Regions from separate parts of the Dactylosporangium sp. NBC_01737 genome, predicted to be linked through region 1. Evidence: riboswitches for the same ligand, from Rfam matches in the RefSeq annotation. Region 1 holds a riboswitch; each other region holds the start of a gene.

Region 1 (4,069 bases):
AGGTTCTCCAGCACGGTCAGGTGCTGGAACAGCTCGACGTTCTGGAAGGTGCGGGCCACGCCCAGCTTGGCGACCTTGTCCGGGCGCAGTCCGGTGAGCTCGAGCTCGTCGAGCATCACCCTGCCTTTCTGCGGCCGGTACACACCGGAGATCACATTGAAGATCGACGTCTTCCCGGCCCCGTTGGGGCCGATGACGGCGAACAGCTCGTCCTTGGCGACGGTGAACGAGACACCGTCGATGGCTTTGACGCCGGCAAAGCTGAGCCGGACGTCTTCGAAACGCAGCACGGCGACTCCCGAAGGGGTTGTTGCGGCTCTATGACAGCCAGCGTTTGCGACGCTTGTAGTGCTTGACGTCGCGGAAGGACCGCTCGGCCCGTCCGAGGTAGAACTCGCGGATGTCGTCGTCGGCGAGCAGTTCGGCGGCGGGTTTGTCGAGCACGACCTTGCCCGTCTCCAGCACGTATCCGTGCTCGGCGATGGACAGCGCCATGGTCGCGTTCTGCTCGACCAGCAGCACGCCGGTGCCGGCCCGGTTGATCTGCACGATCAGGTCGCGGACCTGCTCGACCAGGCGCGGCGCGAGGCCGAGGCTGGGCTCGTCGAGCAGCAGGTACGCCGGGTCGGACATCAGGGCCCGCCCCATCGCCAGCATCTGCTGCTCGCCGCCGGAGAGGTATCCGGCGATGCTGCCGCGCCGCTGGGCGAGGACGGGGAAGAGGCTGTACATGCGGTCCATCGCCTCGGCCCGTCCTTTCGGGCGGGTGTGGGCGCCGAGCCGCAGGTTCTCCTCGACGGTCAGCTCGGCGAACGTTCTTCGCCCCTCCATCACCTGCGACACGCCGCGGCGGACCACGGCGGCCGGCCGGAGCCGGTGGATGGGCTTGTCGTCGAGCGTGACGGCGCCCTTGGTGATGGCGCCGTCGTGCACGCCCAGCAGGCCCGACAGGGCCCGCAGCAGCGTGGTCTTGCCCGCACCGTTCGCGCCGAGCAGCGCGACGATGCGTCCGGGTGGCACCTGCAGGCTGACGCCGCGCAGCACCAACATCACGTCGTCGTAGACGACCTCGAGGTTCTGGACACGCAACATGGGGGTGACGCTCCTCCGGGGGTGTTCGGAGTGGGCGAACTATGTGCATCGTCGGTGAATAAAGTTACGTGTATTTAACCGGGTATCAGAGCAGAATCAAGCCCCAATTGTGTGTCCGTCAACACCATCTTCTGTGGCGCATCACCGTCCGATGTGGACCGACAACTCGCCGTGATTCGGACTTTTAGGGTAATAGATATAGAACGACACGCGTGGGTTTCGCTTCGCTGGTGATCACGTTAAGTTAGGTCCGGCCTGCCCGGCAGTCCGTCGCCCACCCCGGGCGGCGCCGTGCAAGCGCCGCCGAGTCGAGCGCCCATGGCGCTGTCGAGCCGGGGACCCAGGTTCCTTGGGGTGAATCCGCGAAGCCGCGGTAGGGCGCACTCTTCCCGCCCGAACCCGTCAGCTAACCCGGTAGGCGGTCGGTGAATGAAGGGTCATCCCTTGTCCGCTGGACACCGCGCCAAGCGGTCACTGCTGCGTTCCCTGATCATCGGGGCCGTCGCGCTGGCCGTCGTGGCGCCTGCGAGCGTCGCCAAGGCCGATCCCACAGCTGCCGAGATCCAAGCCCAGCTCGAGAAGGCGGGCGACGAGCTCGAAGTCACGATCGAGGCCTACAACAAGATCAATGAAACGCTTGCCGCCACTCAGGCGGAGGCCGCCACCGTCCAGGCGAAGATCCAGCCCCTCGCGGACAGCATGGCCGCGGCCAACTCCGACGTCGACGTCATCGCCATCGCCGCGTTCAAGGGCTCAGGCAACATGGTGAGCCTCAACGTCATGCTCAGCGCGCAGTCGTCGGACACGCTGATCGACCAGCTCACCACGCTGCGGCAGATCAGCAAGCACCAGCAGCGCGCGATCGCCGAGTATTCGGAGGCCAAGTCGAAGCTGGACGACGAGAAGAAGAAGATCGACGACACGCTCGCCGCGGAGAACGCGCAGAAGGCCGAGCTGGAGACCAAGAAGAAGAAGATCGAGGGCGACGTCAAGAAGCTCGACGCCCTCAAGCGGCGCGCCGCCGCGGCCGGCAGCACCGGATCGACCGGTGTGAAGGTGTCCCTCGGCGCCGAATGCACGAGCCCGGCGAACTCCGCCGTCGCGTTCGCCTGCGCCCAGCTCGGCGAGCCCTACAAGTGGGGCGCCGCCGGACCGGGCAGCTGGGACTGCTCGGGCCTCACCATGGGTGCCTGGAAGGCGGCCGGCATCACGCTGCCACACAACGCCAACGACCAGTGGCGCTCGAGCAGGGTCACGCACGTCTCGCGGTCCGCGCTCTCGCCGGGAGACCTGGCGTTCTTCGGAGGATCGTCGCCCAGCCACGTCGGCATCTACATCGGCAACGGCAAGATGATCCACGCACCGACCACGGGCCGCAACGTCGAGGTCGCCTCGGTCGACCGTTCCAACACGACCGGCTACGGGCGCCCTCACTAGGAACCCCTCGTCACGCGCCAGGAGGCCATGCCCGCAAGATGGGGCATGGCCTCCTGGGATCCCGAGCAGTACGCCCGCTTCGCCGACGAACGGGCCCGGCCCTTCCACGAGCTGGTCGCGCGCATCCCGACCACCTCCGCCGTGGCGGTCGTGGACCTCGGCTGCGGGCCCGGCACGCTGACCGCGACCCTCGCCGCGCGGTACCCGGACGCGGCTGTGCTCGGCATCGACTCCTCGCCGCAGATGCTCGCCGCCGCAGCGCCTTTGGCCGGCCCGCAGGTGTCCTTCCAGCTCGGCGACATCGCCGGGTGGCGGCCGCAGCGCGGGTCGGTCGACGTCATCGTCGCCAACGCGTCGCTGCAGTGGGTGCCCGATCACGCGGCGTTACTGCCGGTGCTGGCCGCGGCCCTCGACGACGGCGGGACGCTCGCCTTCCAGGTCCCGACCGGCGGCCCGATCCTCGACCCGGGCATCCTCGACCCCGGCGTCCTGGGTCCGCGCGGCGCGACGCCGGTGCAGGAGCCCGCCTGGTACGTGCGGACCCTCGCCGCGCTGGGCCTCACCGTGGACGCGTGGGAGACCACGTACTTCCACGTCCTGCCCGGCGACGACCCGGTCCTGGAGTGGTTCAGCGGCACCGGCCTGCGGCCCTACCTCGACGCGCTGTCCGGCGCGGAGCTCGACGACTTCCGCGCGCGGGTCGCCGCCCGGCTGCGCGAGCGCTACCCCCGCGAGCCGTTCGGCACGATCCTGCCGTTTCCGCGACTGTTCGTGGTGGCGCAACGATCTTAAGATCTCGCCCGTGACCCAATCTCGCAGCCGCCGCAGCTCGGTGAAGATCGTGCTGATCGTCCTTGCCGTCGTGGTCGTGCTGTGCTGCTGCGGCGGCGGCGCGGGTGCCTACTTCTTCTTCGACGACCGCACGAAGGCCGCCCGCGAGGCGACGTCGGCGTTCCTGTCCGACCTCGAGTCGGGTGACCTCGCCGCGGCCTACGAGCGGCTGTGCGACGACACCCGGGCCCGTTACGAACAGTCATCGTTCGAGGCGGCGGTCAACCGGCGCAAGCCGGTCTCGCACGACCTGCACTGGGGTGGCTGGTACGGCAACGACAACGGGCTCGAGACCGCCAGGATCACCGCCGATGTGACCTACTCCACCGGCCCGAAGGAGGCCCACGCCGTCCCGCTGCGCAAGGAGGCCGGCGCCTGGAAGGTTTGCGGCAACCCCTACTGACACGGAGCAGCCCCCGACCGGGAAGGTCAGGGGCTGCGGGTTGCTGTCGGTCAGGCCGCCTGCAGGCCTTCGGCGCGGGCCAGCTCGCGGAGCCGGCCGAGGGCCTGGATCTCCAGCTGGCGGATGCGCTCGCGGGACAGGGAGAACCGGCTCGCGACCTCGGTCAGCGAGTGCTCGCGACCGTCCTCCAGACCGTAGCGGGCGCGCATGATGCCCGCGGACCGGTCGTCGAGGTGGTTGAGCAGGCCCTCGATGCGCTGGCGCTCCAGGGCGGCGAGGACCACGTCCTCCGGCGACGGTGCGTCG
Region 2 (4,069 bases), 3.4 Mb from region 1:
CCGCCTGGGAGGCATTCCGGCACCGGCAGGCGACAGTCGTGTCGCCACCGGATCCGTCGCTGCTGCAAGCGACGCGATGACCCGCCCACCATCGGTGGGTTTTGGGCGTGTCCGACGGGCACCACCGGCATACTTGACCAGTCCACGGCGCCGGCACTGATCGGCGCCTGTCCATGCTCTGATCCGACGGGTGGTGCGTTTCCGGTGAGTGTCCCCTGCCTGGCGGTGTCCGGCTGATGGTCACCGTGCTGCGCACCGTCGACGACGTCCTCGCCTGGACCGGCCTGCTGGTCGAGCCGCCGCTGCGCACCGCCGTCGGCCGGCTGCCGGCGCCGTCGCGTGACGTGGCGGAGCTGCAGCTGGGAAGGCTGGACGAGGATCCGCCGGGCGTGCGTACCCGGGCCGCGCTCAGCCTGGTCTGCGCCGGCGCGGTCGGTGGTGACCCGCACGACGCGGTGGCCGGCGCCGTCGCGGTCGAGCTGGTGCACCACTGGTCATTGCTCCAGCAGGACCTGTTCGACGGCGACCTGACCCGCCGGCACCGGCCGACGGCGTGGAGCGTGGTCGGCCCGCACCCGGCGACGCTGGGCGGCGAGGCGATGCTGGCGCTCGCGTTCGACGTGGCGGCCACCGGCGACCCGACCAGGCGCGTGCCACGCCCGCTGCGCCAGGCGACGCGGGACACCCGGCCGGCGCTCGTGGTCGACGGGCAGCAGCCCACCGACCTGCGGCCCGGCGGTGACCGGCGGGCCGCCGGCGGCGGACCGCGCGGCGCGGACCCGCAGGCATCGGACGCCACACCGGCGCTCAGCGGTACACCCGCGGCCGGCGACACGCACAAAACGGGCGACACGCGCGCGATCGGCGGCATGCGGGACGAGCAGGCGACCCGCGACCGGTTCGTCGAGCGGGACGGCGCCGCCGATCCGTGCGCCGACGGCGGGCGGCAACAGTCAGGGGCGGCCCCCGTCGACCGGGCCGGGGTGCGCGTCCTCGGCGACACCGTCCAGCAGCTCCTGCACAGCCAGCACACGGTGCTCGGCACGGCCCTGGACACCACCACCGGCCGCCGGTCCGGCAGCGACCTGCTGCGCGAGTGCATCACGGCGGTCGAGCAGCGCAGCGGTGCCCTGCTCGGCTGCGCGTGCGCGCTCGGCGCGATCGCCGGCGGCGGCGACCCGGCGCGGGTGGAGCAGCTGCGGCTGTTCGGCGTGCGGCTGGGGCTGGCCGTCCAGTTCACCGAGGACCTGCTCGGCATCTGGGGCGATCCGGCCGTGACGGGCCGGCCGACGTTTCCGACCTGCGCCGCCGGCGGCGGTCGCTGCCGGTCGCGGCGGCGCTCGCGGCGGGCGCCGACGAGCTCGCCGACCTGCTGCGCCGGGACGGCCGGCTGGGCGACGCCGAGCTCGAACGCGCCGCGAAGGTCATCGAACGGTCCGGCGCCCGCTCCTGGTGCGTCCAGCAGGGCGAGGACCTCCTGGCGCAGGCACTACTCGCGCTCGACCTGGCGATCCCCGAGCCGGCCGCGGTCGCTGAGCTGATCGCCCTGGCCCGCTGGGCGACCCGCCACCCCGCCTGACCCGCCACCCCGCCTGACCCGCCACCCCGCCTGACCCGCCACCCCGCCTGACCCGCCACCCGGCCTGACCCGCCACCCGGCCTGACCCGCCACCCGGCCTGACCCGCGACCCACAAAGCCGCGGAACCCACAACCCGCGCGATCTTGCGGTGTGATCGAAGTCATCCCGCGGCTGCCCGGGTGACCAACACGCAGCGTTGATCACGGCGGGAGCGACGTGCGACGGGTCACGCGCTGGATCGTCCTGCCGGCGGTCGCGGGTTCCGGGACGGGTGGATGATCTTGCCGGCATGATCGAAGGACAGCGGTGGTCGCCCCGGCGGCCTGGGGCGTCCTTCGATCATGCGGAAAGAGAGGAGATCGGCGTCCGGGGCGCAGTAGTCATCGAAGCCGGTCGCACCCGGCAGCCACTACCGCGCCGTCGCAGAGCCGCGACCGGCCGGGACCCCACGGGCGCCGGCCGGTCACTGCGGGCATCTCAGCTGAGCGCGCCGACCACCTGCTCCGCACGGCCGGCATGCTTCTGATACGCACCGGGGAACGCCGAGCGCTGCACCGCCTGCGCGGCCGCCGTCACGCTCATCCGCTCCCAGCCCCGCACCCGGGACAGCGCGTTGTAGAACAGCATCGCCGAGTGCGACGGGTTCATCAGCTGCGCCACCGTGCCCCAGCCCTGGCTGGCCCGCTGCTGGAACAGCCCGACCGAGTCGTGGTCGGAGGAGACGCCCTCATGCGGCAGCTGCAGCGAGGACGGCACCGCGGCGCTGGCGACGTTGTACAGGTTGCTCTCCTGCATCGCGGTCGCGATCGCGACGACGAGGGCCCGGTCGGGCATGCCCTGCGCCCGGCCCTGCTTCACGATGAGCGCGGCGTTGTCCATCTGCCGCTGGTTCAGCCCGGCGACGGGCCGCACGACCGGCGGTGCCGGCGGCACGGGCGGCGCCGCCGGCACCGCGACCGCGAGCGGCCCGGCCGAGGACGGCGACGGTGACGCGGACACGGAGGGCGACGCGGCAGGGGACGAGAACGGCGACGCGGACGCGACCGCCCCGGACTCGGCATACGCGGAGCCGGTGAACATCGACGGCGAGTCGGCGGGCAGGGTGGCCAGCAGCGTGGCGGACAGCACGGCGACCGAGACGGTGCCGGTCTTCACACTGAGCGCCGGCCGGCGATGTCGAGGATGGAATTGACGTGGCAATGGCTTCACTACTGAAGGTCCTTCATCGAAGACAGACATGCGGCATCGGCACGGCGCCGGACGGCGGCGTGCTGGAAGGGGGGAATCAGTGGTGAGGCGCTACGACGGCGGGCGGGCGGCCATCATCGGCAGACTCCTTCCGGTGCCGCCTACCGGGTTAGCTGACGGGTTCGGGCGGGAAGCTTCGCCCTACCGTGGCTCGGCCACGGATACACCCCAGAGGACTACGTGGGTCCCCGGCTCGCGAACGTCTCGCGACTCGACGGCGCCCGCCCGGCAGCACCGGATGCGGTGCAGGTCGACCGGAGCGGACCTCACGACCCTACTGGGCGGCTTCGGGGCGGGCCAACCGCAGCAACGGCATACCACCCGGCGCACCCGAACGATCACCGAACGCGGTCACCCGCCTGGTCACCCCTCCGGCGTGGCGCCCGCCCTTGACCAGGTACATCGCGCGGTCGGCGGCGCGCAGTGCGGCGCCCGCATCGTCGACCGTGTCATCGATCACGGCGACGCCGACGCTGACCCGTACCCGCATGATGTGGCCCTGGTGCGTGACCGGTGCCGAGACGGAGCGTTCGAGGCGGTCGACGAGCGCGCCGAGGTCGGTGACGGTGACGTTGCCGGTGAGGACGACGAACTCGTCGCCGCCGAGGCGTGCGACCGTGTCGGTGGGCCTGACCAGGGAGACGAGGCGGTGCGCGACGGCGACGAGGACCGCGTCGCCGGCGTCGTGGCCGAGGGTGTCGTTGATGACCTTGAAGTCGTCGAGGTCGCAGAAGAGCAGCGCGCTGATGACGGCCTCGGTGCGGGCCCGGCGGATCGCGGTGGCGAGGGGCTCGGTGAAGGCGTCGCGGTTGACCAGCCCGGTGAGCGGGTCGCGGGAGGCCCGCCGCACGAGGTCGGCCTCGGTCGCCTTGCGGCCGGTGATGTCCTGCACCTGCGTGATGGCGAACGAGGGCGAGCCGGCCACCACCGACATCGTGGCGGAGATCCAGATCGTCTCGCCGTCGCCGCGCACGCAGCGGACCTCGTAGTCACGGACGGATCCGGTACCGCCGGCGAACACCTCCCGGCTGTGGTCGAAGTCGTCGGGGTGGATGAAGTCGCCGAAGCGCATCGAGACCAGGACGTCCTCGTCCCGGCCGAGCAGCTCGCACAGGGTCGGGTTGACCCGGACGATCCGGGTCAGGTCAGCGCCCTCCAGGCCGATCATGCACATGCCGGTGCCGGCGCCGTTGAACGCGAGCCGGAACGCGGCCTCGCTGGCCTCCAGGTGCCGGCGCTCC
Region 3 (4,069 bases), 1.4 Mb from region 1:
AACCGCGACGGCCGGCCGCCCAACCTCGACTGGGGCCAGATCCAGTCCCCCGCCCTCGCCCTGGCCACCAACGGCCTCGCCGCCCGGTTCGGCGTCCCACCGGCGACCGTCCTGCTGGCCGCGATCACGCTGCAGCTCGCCGCGTACACCGGCGAACGCGAGGCCCTGCTCCGCATGATCGTGTCGACCCGCTTCCGGCCGGCGAGCCGCGCCCTGGTCGGCGCCTTCAACGAGAACGCCCTCTTCCGGCTCGACTTCCCCCAGCACCCCGGCTTCCCCCGGCAGCCCGACGAGACCATCGGCGGCCTGCTGCACCGCGCCTCCGACGCGGCACTGCTGGCCTACGCCCACTGCGAGTACGACCCCCGCAAGCTCGACGCCATCTTCACCGAGATCGCCACCCAGCGCTCGATCACCCCCGACGGCTACTGCTTCTTCAACGACACCCGCTTCTCGGTCCAGGACCAGACCCCGCCGCCCCCGCTCCCCGACGCCGACCTCGCCGACGCGATCCACGCCGCCCTGCCGGCGACGAAGCTCCGCGCCCCGGTCATCGACCGGCTGCCGAAGCACGCCAACTTCTTCCTCTTCCTGACCGACCTCAGCGACACGGCGGAGCTGATGCTGTGCGCGGAGCACGGCTTCCTCGGCGAACGCGGCCCGCTGGGCTTCCTCGACGGCCTCGAACGCCTCGTCGTCAAAGCTGCCGTTGACGGGGGCGTCACCACCGCACAGCTGTACCACGACGCCTGCTGAGGCGTTGCGACGTCTTCGCCGATGCGCTGGCTGCCTTCCGTTGCTGTTCGCGTGCGCGTTCGTCATGCCCGTAATAGAAAATCCGGCACGGCTGCGGTCTTTGTGGCTCCGCGCAGCCTCCGGCGGCGCGACCGGTAGCGCGGTCACCGTCCGTGCCGTGTCGAGGTGATGCCAAGCCAGGTCCGCGCTCACATGATCCAGGTCCGTCGAGGTCATCATTCGGTGCTACAACACCGTCGCTGGTTCAAAGACACGAACAAATCACCCATACCGCAGCGCCGGCTTCGCCCGCGCCAAGATCTACGATCTTGGCGCTTGATCAAAGGATCCGGGTGGCCGTCCGGACGACCACAGGGCGCCTTCGATCATGAGCCAGAACGGAAGATCGCCGTTCGAGCGCTGGCACTACCCGGTCTAGTGATCGACGTTGGTAACTTGCATTGTCGGCGGCTTCGACTTCTCGCAAATCGCCCAAATCGCTGCGCTGCGCCGATCGGCGTCGATCGGTGCCGGCCCCGCTCATGATCGAAGGACCGGACTGGTCGTCCGGGCGACCGCGGCTGTCCTTCGATCACGGGGCGGGGCCGGAAGATCGCCGTCCGAGCGTTGGTACTACCCGGTCTAGTGATCGATGGTTTCGTTTTTTGGCCAGCGGCGGTGTTGTAGCACCGAATGCTGCGCCCGACGGCGCTGGATCATGTGAGTGCGGAACTACGGCACGGACGGTGACCGGGCTACCGGTCGCGCTGCCGCAGGCTGCGCGGAACCACCAAGGCCGCAGCCGTGATGGATTTTCTATTACGGGCATGACAAACACGCACGCGAAGAGCAACCAGCGCATCGGAGCTGCCCGAGAAAAGCGGAAAGCCCGGCCGCCGGCGATCGGCGACCGGGCTGAGCGTCAGTGCGGGCGGCACGCGCCAGGCGTTACGCGCCAGGCGTTACGCGCCCCGGGCCGCACCCTCGTCGCCGGCGGCCGCCGTCTCGGCGGGCACCGCCTCGGGCGACGCGTCGTCGAGGGCCGGGGTCAGCTCCGGGGAGATGACATCCGTGATGGTGCTCTCGCGCAGGTGCCGGTTGTTGCGCGGCTCCTGCCGGGTCTTCGCGTCGTTCAGCCGCCGGCGCAGGTCGTCGCGGACGTCGTTGAGCGCCGCGTGCAGATCCTCCTCCGCCGAGGTCGTCACGATCTTCTGCTGGCCGGCGATCCAGCATTCGAGGGTCACCTTCTGCCCCCGGGCGGCGCGGTCCTTCACCGACACCTCCAGCTCGGTGGCGTCGACGGGGAACGCGGCCAGGCGGCTGTCGAGCGTGGCGAACTGCTCGGCGATCCAGGCCCTGTCCCCCAGAGAGAAGCCGGCACCGACGCGCAGGCAGTCCTCGACGGTGGCCGGTGTGCTCGTAGCACTTCTCGACATGTCCGAGACCCCTTCCGTTGCTTACCTTGACGATCACCGCATACCCCGCGATGACCCTGTTCATGTCCCCCAAACCTTCCTAGGAGGCTAGCCTACCACCCCGAAACCGCCCGGCTGCAGAACGCCGCCGGGACGTTACCGAGGGTCCGCAGGGGGATGAAATCGCAGGTGGTTAGGGTCGGCGGCGGCCCGCTCGTAGGCACTCACCGTGCCGGCGCGGCCGCCGCTGAGCCGTGCTCCAACGGGCCGGGGAACCAAGTTTCTGGGGTGAATCCGCGCTTTTTGCGCGGTAGGGGCGACTGTTCCGTCCCGAATCCGTCAGCTCACCCGGTAAGCGGCCGATGGAGGGAACAGTATGTCCAGACCTCCGTGGATCGTCGCCGTCGTGACGGCGCTCGCGATCCTCCTGACCCCGACCGTGGTGCTCGGCACTGCCTCACCGGCGAACGCCAGTGAGGGCGGCGACCCGGCGCTGATCAAGAAGCTCGACGAGACCAACCGCGCGTACATCGACGCGCAGAACGCCCTCACCGCGTCGTTGCAGCGGCAGAAGGACCTGGCCGCGCAGCAGACGGCGATCGAGCCGAGGTACGCGAAGCTGCACGAGGAGACCCAGTCCATCTCGATCGCGGCGTATCAGAACGGCGGCGGGCTGCGCAGCGCGGCGACGCTGCTCAACAGCGGGACGCCTGGGGCGTTCGCCGACCGGGTGAGCACGCTGGAGGTCATCGCGCGCGGCAACGCCGAGCAGCTGCGGCAGGTCGCGGCGCTGCGGGACGAGCTGAGCAGGACGAAGGCGACGATCGACGCCGAGGTCGCCAAGCAGCAGGCGAGCATGGCGGTGATGTCGAAGCAGAAGGCCGAGCTGGAACGGGCCCTCGCCCAGTCCAAGGACGCCGTCGACGCCTCCACCACCTTGAGTGGCGGCACCACGAGCAAGGCGGCGGAGCCGGCGCCTCGCAGGGCCGACGGATCCTGGCCCACCGAGTCGTGCGCCACCGACGACCCCACCACGAAGGGATGCCTGACCCCGAGGACGTTGCACGCGCTGCAGCAGGTACAGAAGGCAGGCTTCACGCACTTCGTGTCGTGCTGGCGTCCGCCGGGCGAGCCGTATGAGCACCCGAAGGGCCGGGCCTGCGACTTCGCCGCCGACGCGAAGGGCTTCGGCGGGGTGGCGACCGGCGCGTCCAAGGAGTACGGCACGCAGCTGGCCGCCTGGCTGGTGAAGAACGCGACGGCGCTCGGGGTCATGTACGTGATCTGGTTCAAGCAGATCTGGACGCCGGCGGGTGGCTGGCACGCGTACCGCAGCGGTCAGGGCGACCCGAGCAGCGACCACACCAACCACGTCCACATGTCGATCTACTAGAGGGCGCGGAGCGCACCGAGCAACGCCTCCACCGCCGGCAGGGCCGCCCTGCCGGCGGTGACGAGCGCGTCCAGCCGGCGCGCCCCGGCGACCGGCAGGTCGGTCACGCAGAGCCCCGGGGAGGCGACACCCCGCAGCGCCAGGTCCGGCGCGATCGTGGCGCCGTGCCCCGCCGCGACCAGGGCGAGGACGGCGGGATAGTCCACGCACAGGTGCACCCGCCGCGGGGTGAAGCCGCGCTCCCGGCCGAGCCGCTCCAGCACCTGCCCGGTCGTCGAGGTCGGCGGCCCGCAGATCCACGGCCGGTCGGCAAGGTCGCCGTAGGAGTGCACCGGCGGCCAGTCCGACGGCACGACCACCCGGTACGGATCCTCGGCGAGCGGCACCACGTGCACCTGCCGGCGTGACTCCAGGCCGAGGCTCGCGTCGCGCTCCGTGATGGTCAGGTCGAGGCCGCCGAGGCGCAGCTCGCGCAGCGCGGGCGGGCCGTCGAGCTCGGTGATCGAGCAGGTCACGTCCGGGTGGT
Region 4 (4,069 bases), 2.9 Mb from region 1:
CGCCCCTGGTGGCCAGCCCGGCGATGGTGGCGCTCTTGTCGTCCACCTGGATGACGAGGTGGTTGACGGCGCTGATGTCGGTCACCGGCCTGGCGGGGTCGTGCACGAGCTCGAGGCTTACGAACAGGTCGCCGGGCAGCTGCAGCATGGTCAGGCTGCCGAACCCCGTCTCGGGGGCGGTGCCGATCTTCGCGTATCCGACCGCGGTGTAGAAGGCGAGCGAGCGCTCCAGGTCGGTGACCCGCAACCCGAGATGCAACATCCGCATACCCGGCAGGTCAGTGCCGGCCGGGCGGATGGCGTACCGCCACGCGGCCCGTGCTGAGCAGGGCCAGGGCGGTGATGCCGGCGCCGAGCGCGATCACCAGCCACCACACCCGGTGCTCGGCGGTCGTGAACGCCGCTTGGCCGTGGGTGACGGCGGCGCCGACCATCGTGCCGGAGACGGCGACGCCCAGCGTGATGCCGGTCTGCCGGCCGGCGGACGCGAGGGAGGCCGCCAGGCCGGCCATCGAGGCCGGCATCCCGGAGACCGCCGAGTTGCTGATGGGTGGGTTGACGGTGCCTTGGGCGACGCCGTACAGGAGGAAGACGGCGAGCACGACGGGCATCGGCGTGGCCGGTCCCAGCCGCAGCGACGCGGCGCCGCCCAGCGCCAGGGCCACGCCGGAGATCAGCAGGGGGCGCCGGGGGCCGCGGCCGGCGACCATCCGGCCGGCGAGCGGGGACAGCACGATGATCAGCGCGCCGACCGGGAGCAGGCACAGGCCCGCCCGCAGCGGGGACAGGCCGCGGACCTCCTGCAGGTACAGGGTGGTCACGAACAGGAACGCGCCGAAGCCGGACAGGGCCAGCAGCGCCGTGAGGATGGCCGCGCTGAACGGCAGGCTGCGGAACAGGTGCAGGTCCAGCAGCGGGTCGGCGCGGCGCGGCTCGAACCACAGGATGCCCAGCACGGCCGCGACCGCGATGGCGAGCAGGGCCACGACGGCCGGGGAGGTCCAGCCGAGCTCGCCGGACTGGATGATCGCGGCGACGGCGCTGCCCAGGACCAGGAACACCAGCGCCTGGCCCACCGGGTCGAAGCGCCGGGGGCGGGCGGCGCGGGACTCGGGCACGAACAGCGCCGTACCCAGGAGCGCGACGATGACGACGGGCACGTTGACCCAGAAGATCCAGCGCCAGCCGAACCCGTCGACCAGGGCGCCGCCGAGCACCGGACCCAGCCCCAGCGCCAGGCCGGAGACCGCGCCGAACACGCCGATGGCGCGGGCCCGCTCGCCGCGGTCCGGGAACGCGGTGGCGATGATCGCCATGGCGACCGGGTTGAGCATGGTGCCGCCGGCCGCCTGCAGCGCTCGCGCGCCGATCAGCCAGCCGATGCCGGGCGCGAGGCTGCACGCCAGGGAGCCCAGCCCGAAGGCGATCAGCCCCAGCCGGAAGACCCGCCGCCGGCCGACCCGGTCCGCGAGCGACCCGGCCATCACCAGGAAGCTGCTCAGCACCAGGGTGTACGCGTCGACGGTCCACTGCAGGCCGGACACCGGGGAGTGCAGGTCGCGGCCGATCGCCGGCAGCGCCACGTTGACGATGGAGATGTCCATCACGACCACCACCATGCTGGTGCAGCACACCGCGAGCACCAGCATCCGGCGCCGCCGGTCCGCGTGCGTCATGTCGCTCATCACGCGACGCTAAAATCTAGAGCGTGCTCGAAGTCAAACCGCAGCCCGGCCTCAGCATCGCCGAGGCCGCCCGCCGCACCGGGGTGAGCGTGCACACCTTGCGCTACTACGAGCGGGCCGGCCTGGTCGTCACCCCGGTCGACCGCACGGGCGGCGGCCAGCGCCGGTATCACGACCTCGATCTCAAGTGGATCGTGGTGTGCACGAAGCTGCGCGCCACCGGCATGCCGATCCGGTTCATCCGGCGCTACGCCGAGCTGGTGGCCGCCGGACCCGGCAACGAGGAGGAGCGGCTCGCGCTCATGGAGTCGCACCGCGCCGACGTGCACGCCCGGCTCGCGGAGATCCAGGAGAACCTCAAGCTCATCGACCACAAGATCGACGTGTACCGCGGGCGGATCGCCGCGGGCGACGCCGATCAGCTCTGGGCGCCCAGCCGCCTGACCGGCACCCCGTAGATGATCTGCAGCTCCTCGCCAAGTCTTCGTTAAGTGTGGCTTAGATCGAGGCCCGGCGGTCTGTGCGGCCGCTACGTTTGGCCTGGCTGCCGGATGTCGCCCGCCCCGCCGGGGTGGCCGGGCAGCCGCCGCCGAGTCGTCGGCCGCGCGTCGCTGCATACGGGCGACGGTCGATGAGCCGGGGAACCACCAGGTTTCCCATGGGGTGAATCCGCGCCGCGGCGCGGTAGGGCGCGCCTTCTTCTCGCCCGAATCCGTCAGCTAACCCGGTAGGCGGTCAAAGGAAGAAGGACTGTGCCGTGTTCAACGGACGCACGACGCTGCGTGCCGCGGTCGTCGCGCTGGCGGTGTCGGCGCTGATCGCTCCGGCCTGCGCCGCGCACGCGGATCCGACGCCGGAGGAGCTCCAGGCCCAGATCGACAAGGGCAACAACGAGGTCGAGCACATCGTCGAGCAGTACAACAAGGTCAACGGCGACCTCGAGGCCACCCAGGCGGCGATCACCAAGCTGCAGGCCGACCTGGCACCGCTGCAGGCGACCATGGAGGCCGCCCAGGTCACCGCCGACACGCTCGCGGTGAACGCCTACAAGACCGGTGGCCACCTCGGCACCTGGTCGCTCATGCTCGGCGCGAGCTCCTCGGGTGCCTTCACCGACCGCGTCGGCACCCTCCAGCAGATCTCCCACAGCCAGCAGCGCGACCTGGCCGCGTACACCGCGGCGAAGGACGCCTTCAACGCCGAGCAGCAACGGCTCAACGAGACCCGTGCCGCGCAGAGCCAGCAGAAGATCGAGCTGGAGACCCGCCGCAAGAAGATCGAGGGCGACATCGCCCGCCTCGACGACCTGCAGCGCAAGGCCGAAGCGGCCGCCGCTGCCGCAGCCGCGGCGGCGAAGGCCAAGACGACCACCACCGCGGCGCCCCCGGCACCCGGCAAGCCGCCGGCGGTCTCCGGCACGGCCGGCAAGGCGGTCAGCTACGCGTGGGCGCAGCTCGGGAAGAAGTACGTGTGGGGCGCCGCCGGACCGAACACGTTCGACTGCTCCGGGCTGACCATGATGGCGTGGAAGGCGGCCGGGGTGTCCCTGCCGCACAACGCCGCGCAGCAGTGGCAGAAGGTCCGCCACATCTCCCGCAGCCAGCTCGCCCCGGGCGACCTGGTGTTCTACAACGGCCTCGGGCATGTGGGCATCTACATCGGCAACAACCAGATCATCCACGCCCCCAACAGCCGCACCGTGGTGAAGGTCGCCCCGGTCGACATCGACACCCTGTACGGCTACGGCCGGGTGTCCTGACGTCCGGCAGGACCTGCACCGGCCCACCGGCCGCCTGCGCCCCCCGCAGCGCCGCCGGTGGGCCGTCACATTGTGCCGTTGTCGGTGACCGCGAGCCCCCAGCATCAAGGACGCTGCGTCACGTAGCTGCCGGTGCCGGTCGCTGACCGTGAAACCCGCGCGCCGGGCTACGAGGCCAGTCGCTCGGGTGCGGTGCGGGTCGATCCTGCGAGTCCGGCCTCGCCGTCCGACTGGTTGATCTCGGACCACACCGCGTCGAGGGACAGGCCGAGGACGTCGGCGATCGCGGCGATGGTCGGGAACGCGGGGGTGGCGACGCGGCCGGACTCGATCTTCCGGAGGGTCTCCGGTGAGACGCCCGCGTCCAGCGCGGTGTTGAGCATCGATCTCGGCCCCCTGGCGCGGCGCAGGAGGGCGCCGAGGCGCTCTCCGCGTGCGACCTCTGCGGGGGTGAGCGGCAACCTGACCATGGCTCCGATTCTAATACCGGGATAATATGGCCGGGATACTTATTGGTGCGCGAGGAAGACGCTGCATGATCGAGATCTTGAACCCTGCCGACCTGCTGCGAGCGAAGGACGCCGGCGCCCTGGTCGCCGAGATGCTGCAGACACTGAAGCGTCGC

Evidence for each region. Region 1 has a riboswitch for cyclic di-AMP ahead of OHA72_RS02010 (C40 family peptidase). Riboswitches for the same ligand answer to the same signal wherever they lie in the genome.
Region 2: linked by a shared signal. The riboswitch ahead of OHA72_RS17195 (hypothetical protein) and the one ahead of OHA72_RS02010 (C40 family peptidase) in region 1 are both predicted to bind cyclic di-AMP.
Region 3: linked by a shared signal. The riboswitch ahead of OHA72_RS59740 (coiled-coil domain-containing protein) and the one ahead of OHA72_RS02010 (C40 family peptidase) in region 1 are both predicted to bind cyclic di-AMP.
Region 4: linked by a shared signal. The riboswitch ahead of OHA72_RS52905 (C40 family peptidase) and the one ahead of OHA72_RS02010 (C40 family peptidase) in region 1 are both predicted to bind cyclic di-AMP.

Annotation. Positions count from the first base shown of each region.
Region 1 is NZ_CP109153.1:433,173-437,241, forward strand. It holds gene OHA72_RS02000 (ABC transporter ATP-binding protein) at 1-290, opposite strand, end outside; gene OHA72_RS02005 (ABC transporter ATP-binding protein) at 319-1,092, opposite strand; cyclic di-AMP (ydaO/yuaA leader) riboswitch at 1,384-1,529, shown strand; gene OHA72_RS02010 (C40 family peptidase) at 1,537-2,529, shown strand; gene OHA72_RS02015 (methyltransferase domain-containing protein) at 2,575-3,321, shown strand; gene OHA72_RS02020 (Rv0361 family membrane protein) at 3,332-3,763, shown strand; gene OHA72_RS02025 (sigma-70 family RNA polymerase sigma factor) at 3,814-4,069, opposite strand, start outside.
Region 2 is NZ_CP109153.1:3,802,785-3,806,853, reverse strand. It holds gene OHA72_RS17205 (SanA/YdcF family protein) at 1-80, shown strand, start outside; gene OHA72_RS17200 (polyprenyl synthetase family protein) at 237-1,541, shown strand; gene OHA72_RS17195 (hypothetical protein) at 2,058-2,735, opposite strand; cyclic di-AMP (ydaO/yuaA leader) riboswitch at 2,912-3,055, opposite strand; gene OHA72_RS17190 (diguanylate cyclase domain-containing protein) at 3,103-4,069, opposite strand, start outside.
Region 3 is NZ_CP109153.1:12,940,880-12,944,948, forward strand. It holds gene OHA72_RS59730 (condensation domain-containing protein) at 1-756, shown strand, start outside; gene OHA72_RS59735 (HPF/RaiA family ribosome-associated protein) at 1,698-2,171, opposite strand; cyclic di-AMP (ydaO/yuaA leader) riboswitch at 2,386-2,523, shown strand; gene OHA72_RS59740 (coiled-coil domain-containing protein) at 2,527-3,543, shown strand; gene OHA72_RS59745 (LysR family transcriptional regulator) at 3,540-4,069, opposite strand, start outside.
Region 4 is NZ_CP109153.1:11,480,872-11,484,940, reverse strand. It holds gene OHA72_RS52920 (VOC family protein) at 1-268, opposite strand, end outside; gene OHA72_RS52915 (MFS transporter) at 279-1,685, opposite strand; gene OHA72_RS52910 (MerR family transcriptional regulator) at 1,709-2,143, shown strand; cyclic di-AMP (ydaO/yuaA leader) riboswitch at 2,285-2,434, shown strand; gene OHA72_RS52905 (C40 family peptidase) at 2,443-3,444, shown strand; gene OHA72_RS52900 (helix-turn-helix transcriptional regulator) at 3,612-3,914, opposite strand; gene map (type I methionyl aminopeptidase) at 3,980-4,069, shown strand, end outside.